DNA from 2 places in the Shewanella sp. 5_MG-2023 genome. Region 1 is predicted to be linked to the other one. Evidence: predicted binding sites of a transcription regulator. Region 1 holds the regulator's gene; the other holds the start of a gene.
What was found. The regulator LexA, encoded in region 1, represses DNA repair genes until DNA is damaged. The targets are predictions, from matches to a motif close to TACTGTATNNNNATACAGTA.
Positions count from the first base shown of each region.

Region 1 (3,206 bases):
GTAACCTTGGCCAAAGTTGCCTAATTTACGCAGCGCACCAAAGACCTGCCACACTGATTCTTTTTGCTTTTTCTTACCGCTTAACTCTTTATGATAGGTGGACACTTCCATCACATGATCATAACCAAGATAAACTGGCACTAAGGTTACTGGGCGTTCAATGCCCCGCAGTACACAGTTAACTGTCATCGCTAACATGCCGGTCTTAGGCGCTAATAAACGACCGGTACGAGAACGACCACCTTCGGTGAAGTATTCAACCGAATAGCCTTTAGCAAATAACTGATCTAAATACTCACGAAACACTGCGGTATAAAGTTTATTACCGTTAAAGCTACGACGAATAAAGAAAGCACCACCACGGCGGAACATAGGGCCTGCTGGCCAAAAGTTTAAATTAATACCGGCGGCAATATGCGGCGGCACCATGCCTTGGTAATACAAAATATACGACAGCAGTAGGTAATCCATGTGGCTACGATGGCAAGGCACATAGACAATTTCATGACCATCATGATGCAGCTTACGCACTTTTTCAGCGCTTTTAATGCTAATACCGCTGTATAACTTATTCCACAACCAAGTAAGAAAGCGCTCAGCAATACGCACTAAGCTGTCTGAGTAATCCGCTGCAATTTCATCTAAATACTGAATCGCTTTTTCGCGGGCTTTGTCTTCAGGAATTTTTTTATTAAGCGCTTCTTCTTTTATCGCTTGAGCAATGGCATCAGACTTTAATAATGAGTTGAACATTGCCTGACGATTTGGCAGTTGTGGGCCTGTCATCACTTTACGTTGGCGTCTAAAGTGCACTCGCGCCACACGGATAAGTTTATGCGCAATACTGACATCAGTGCCGTGTTCATCAGCCATATAACGTAGCGACATAGCATTTGAGAATTGAATAAAGCTATGGCGACCTAAGAACAAAATCATCAACCATTTACGTAACCAGGTCGGGTTTTCACGCTCAAATACGGCTGCGGTCATGGTGTCATCTTCTTTACCAGGGATACGTCCCCAATACAGACTCACTGGCACCAATTGAATATCAAGTTGATCATTTTTTTTATGTAAGGCTAATAAGCTGGTGAAGTTATCAATAAATTTTTCGCCACTTAAACGCTTGCCAAATAGAGGCTTACGACCTTCAATACACACAATTCTAGGGGTATTTAAGCCATCAACGTCTAGTCGCTCATAAGGGCTCGGTAAGCCATATTTGGCGGTCACTTCATTTAATGCCGCAATATCACTGAGTGATTCTGTCTTCATCACATAGACCACTGGTTTATCTGGGTCTAAGTTCAGATCGGCAAAGGGATCTTCAGGCACAACAACCGTGTGCACCATCAGTTTTTGAATCCAACGTAATGATTTTGCTATGATTGAGTCAGGTTTTAACATGAGTGTTCGCATATTCAACATCAATTAATTGGCCATAGAATACCAGATAATGGTTCAGTTTCACTAACAAGGGTCTATACAGAGAATATTTGTTCAGTAAAAATAGCCATATCCGAATAACAACCAACCTATTTTCAATCAACACTACTGTATAAATATACTGTTTAAACAAACGATGTGAGAAATAGCCAATTTCATCGGTTTAAAAAGCTGACTTACCTTCATTAACTAAATAATTAAATTACATATACTTAACCGTGCCCCCATATATAGCCAACAAGAATTAGATGATAATAGTTAAATTAATTTGGTTAATACTTGCGCGACCACCGATACTGTATATAATGACAGTCACTGTATAAAAAAACAGGAATCAATATGAGACCTTTAACGCCACGCCAAGCTGAAATATTAGAGCTAATTAAATGTAATATCGCCGAAACAGGTATGCCGCCAACTCGTGCAGAAATTGCAACTCGATTAGGCTTCAAAAGCGCCAATGCCGCTGAAGAACACTTAAAAGCACTGGCAAAAAAAGGCTGTATTGAAATTATTCCTGGTACCTCTCGCGGGATCCGCATGGTGCAGGTGGAAGAGGAAGTTGAAGCAGGCTTACCACTTATCGGCCAAGTTGCTGCAGGTGAACCTATCCTTGCTCAAGAGCATGTTGAACAGTATTTCCAAGTTGACCCAGAAATGTTTAAGCCCAATGCTAATTTCTTACTACGCGTTCGAGGCGACAGTATGAAAGACATTGGTATTTTAGAGGGCGACTTATTAGCAGTGCATAAAATGCAAACTGCCACCAATGGTCAAGTTGTAGTGGCACGTCTTGAAGACGATGTAACCGTGAAAAGATTTGAAAAGAAAGGCAATATTATTTATTTACATGCTGAAAATGCAGAATATGAGCCGATTAAAGTTGATTTAAGTTGCCAAAACCTAACGATTGAAGGGCTTGCTGTTGGCGTTATTCGTAATGGAGGTTGGTTATGAACACATTAATAGGCAATGCACCGCGTCACCCTGGATTATGGGTAGATATGGCATCTGATCCCTTACCCACTAAACAAGGGATTGAAACCAAGCGCACCCAAAACCAAGGCTTAACTGAATTGACTCAATTATGCAGTCAGTTAGCCATTTTAAGTCAGCAAGGCCGTTGGATTGTACTGATTAATCCGCCGCATATCGGTTATAAGCAAATTCTTGCTAATGCCAATGTTCGTATGGACAGAGTATTGTTAGTTCACACCAAAGATGAAGTCGAAACCCTGTGGGCGATGGAAAAAGCGCTCACTAACGGTACTTCAAGTGCAGTAATTACTTGGACACCACCATTAGATGCCCGCGACAATCGCCGCATTCAATTGGTTGCCAAAAATGCCTTAGCCCAAGGGCTTATCATTGAAGATGTAAATACTCACTTACCTGAAGGCGACCCATTAACGCAAACTTTAGCAGTACCGACTCGGGTAAACCTTACCTCGTTTCACTAGTAAAATATGACTAAAAAAGCCCTTCACTACGCTGAGGGGCTTTTTTTTGCACTTTTTTCAGCAAATTAGATGATAAAGTGATCTTGATCAATATTTAATCTCCAAGTAATGTAGTTAACAAGGTAGTAACAATTTATCGTACTGCCGAGAATAAATGTCAAAAAGATACAAACGCTATTAAAAGATTGAGCTGGTACCGTGCGGTATAGAAAGCCTTGAATGTAAAGCGTCAAATATAATTGATAAGTTCAGTATTAGGTACAAGTGTGGCACCGTAACGTAATAACATAATTGAGTTTT
Region 1 covers NZ_JAUORC010000042.1:10,892-14,097, reverse strand. The annotation lists gene plsB (glycerol-3-phosphate 1-O-acyltransferase PlsB) at 1-1,407, opposite strand, end outside; gene lexA (transcriptional repressor LexA) at 1,786-2,403, shown strand; gene Q4557_RS18665 (cell division inhibitor SulA) at 2,400-2,906, shown strand.

Region 2 (3,206 bases), on a different contig from region 1:
TTCGCCACAATCTTGACCGTCAAGATCGATACGTTGAACACCCGCTTTAACGCCTTTCAAGTAGCGCCAGCTGCTTGTATAACGTCTAAGTGCTACACGTAATTGTGTTTTACTTACTTTAGAATCATCAGCCAACCTAGCAGCTAAATCTTGAAACAACCCAATTTTTAATGGCTTAGTTTCACCTTCTGCAATAAAGCATAAAGGAAATGTTTCATATAAATACGCTAAAACTGCGTTGGTGTCGGTCAACTTGTCTGTTGATTCCATTTTTACTTCCACGTTATAAAAGGGACTGAGTCTCAGCTTTCTTTGCGAGTACAGTCGTTTATCTTTCGTTAAACAGATCTTGCTTAACGTTCAAATTAGCACTTCTTATTCGATTGCTAAAGCAATTGAAACATGCTTTAACAAATTAACTCACTTAGCTGTAATTTTACAGTAAATAAATTTTATCCATAGCAATGCGCGCTGTTCGGTATTATAAAGCTCATGGCAGCGATTGCGACCCGCAATTTGCTATATTTGGTCGCTAATTAAGCAAATAGGCAAGATTCAAAGCTTTTTACTAGCATTTCTAAGCCTTTTCTATCGTCTGTATCAAAACGATTCAATGATGGGCTATCAATATCTAATACCGCAACTACGTCATTGCCTTGGCGAACAGGGACTACAATTTCAGAATTACTGGCAGCATCACAGGCAATATGTCCTGCAAATTGATGCACATCTGCCACTAATTGTGTTTCATCATTTGCCGCTGCTGTGCCGCATACACCTTTACCGATCACAATACGTGTACAAGCAACTTTTCCTTGAAACGGACCAAGAACGAGTTGTTCTTCACGCTTAATATAGAAGCCAACCCAATTTATATCATCTAAGTTGTCATTTAATAACGCTGAAAAGTTTGCCATTCCTGCAATAAGGTCGTCTTCACCGGTCATTAATGCCAGTACTTGGCGGTTTAATGTGTCATAAAACTCAGCTTTCATTTTCCATCCTAAGTGAGGTTTTTATTATTCTGCAGCCGCTTTTTTAGTGGCTTTTTTGTTTGCTGTTTTGGGTGTAGCCGCTTTAGGCTTTACGATCCCTTTTAATAAATTTGCAAGTTCATCCTTGTTAGATGCAAGATAAAAAGCAAGTTTTTCGACACTATTTTCCTCTATTTCCAGCTCAGCGCCAGAAATAAAAGGCACTAAGTTATCCGCAATGTCGAGCATTTTGTCGTAGGCGTCAGCTTCTTTCTTAGATGTAAACGTCATCTTCTCAACCCCTTCTCTTACCACGACAAACTTTGTTATTACAGCCATGATTAACCTCTTACTGTTTTTATATACAGTGCATAGAGTGTCATAGAACTAACTTCTGATGCAAGTATTCTGATTATTCTGGTATTATTAGGTTTTATTGTAACTTGATAAATAATATTTCCACTGTGTTTTTAATCAAAACAAAGCGTTTTTTATTATTTTATTGCTCATTAATATTTCACTACATGGACGGTTTTCCTTTATCTATGCCGAAAAGTCTTGACCCGAACACCATTATATTATGCCGCTCCTGTGACTTAGCCGTTCAAAAGCGCGCCTTACCGTCTAATGTTCGCGCGTTATGCCCTCGCTGCCATACGGCACTTTATGACGTTCCTTACTGCTCAATCAATGGCATGCTTGCCTTGTGTATCGCGGCATTATTATTTTATATTCCGGCTAACTTTTTACCCATCATAGAAATCAACTTTTTAGGCAGTGTGCGAACAACAACAGTTTTTGAAACGGCTGTGACGGTGTGGCTGCAAGGTTATTGGATAGTTGGCATCGCTGTGATGGCGGCAGCGGTCATTGCCCCGGGATTATTAATTTTATCGATTTTATTACAAGTCACCATAGTTAAACTTAAATTGCACTCCTGTTTTTGGCAAAAGACATATCGCGCACTGCTTAAAAACCATGCGACCTTATCGCAACTTACTATGCTTGAAATTTACGTCATTTCATTTTTAGTAGCTGCGTTTAACTTGTCTGACTTCTCAGATATTTATTTAGGCATGGGCACCTTCTGTTTTTGTATGCTGTTTTTAGTTATCTTATTTTTACAACGGGAATATAATTTAGAACATATGTGGGGAATGGCTTATGAGCGCTAACACTCCTGCGCGGCAAGGAATACAAATCGGTTTTTGTTTATGCACTGTTTGTCGAAAAATCAATAACATCAGTCGTGACCGTTGTAGTCGCTGTGATTCTAAAATCCAAACACGTAATCATGCCAGTTTACAGCAAAGTTGGGCGTTATTGATTACCGCAGCCATTTTGCTGATACCAGCTAATATCTACCCAATCACTGTGCTCACCAATCAGGGCAAAGTCACCTATGACACCATATTTACTGGTATTGTGCATTTGGTTCACTCTGACATGATCCCTATTGCCATTATTGTCTTTACTGCCAGTATATTGGTACCTTGGCTAAAAATTATAGGCTTAGCGATTTACTTAATCGCTATTAGCTTTAATCTGCCAGTTTCTAAAAAGAAACTCATGATAGGCTTTCATATTATTGAATGGATTGGCAGATGGTCGATGCTGGATTTATTTGTTATTGCGTTAACTGTCGCCGTCGTTAATATGGGGCAATTACTTGATGCTAAACCCGCACCTGCAGCAACCGCATTTGCGTTAGTCATTTTACTGACTCAGTTAGCAGCAAAGGTATTAGATACTCGTTTACTTTGGGATCGCTTGGAAAAAAACAATGACACAAATTGAATCACCAAAAGTTGTTAAAAAGAAATTATTCTCGCCGATTTGGTTATTACCGATTGTTGCCTTGGCCCTTGGCGCTTGGCTTGGTGTAAAAAGCATCAAAGAATCAGGTATCGAGATTATTGTGCACTTCCCTAATGCCGTTGGTATCGATATCGGTAAAACCTTAGTCAAATACCAAGGTTTGACCGTTGGTAAGGTGACAGATATCAGTATCGACAATGAATTGTCTGGCGTTAATGTCAAAATTATTATGGATTATCGCTCTGAACCATTTCTCAATAAAAATTCCAAGTTCTGGTTGGTCACGCCTAAAGCCAGTATCACTGGTATTGAAGGTTTAGATACCTTGTTTTCAGGCAATTATATTGCCGTTCAACCCGGTGATGGCAGCTCAGCATCTGAATTTGTCGCCTTAAAAGATGCGCCAACTATGCT
Region 2 covers NZ_JAUORC010000001.1:34,713-37,918, forward strand. The annotation lists gene proQ (RNA chaperone ProQ) at 1-270, opposite strand, end outside; gene Q4557_RS00135 (GAF domain-containing protein) at 537-995, opposite strand; gene Q4557_RS00140 (YebG family protein) at 1,020-1,313, opposite strand; gene Q4557_RS00145 (paraquat-inducible protein A) at 1,520-2,149, shown strand; gene Q4557_RS00150 (paraquat-inducible protein A) at 2,139-2,771, shown strand; gene Q4557_RS00155 (MlaD family protein) at 2,758-3,206, shown strand, end outside.
Region 2: Q4557_RS00140 (YebG family protein) is a predicted target of LexA. The motif match lies at 1,325-1,344, and genes of this name have one in related genera.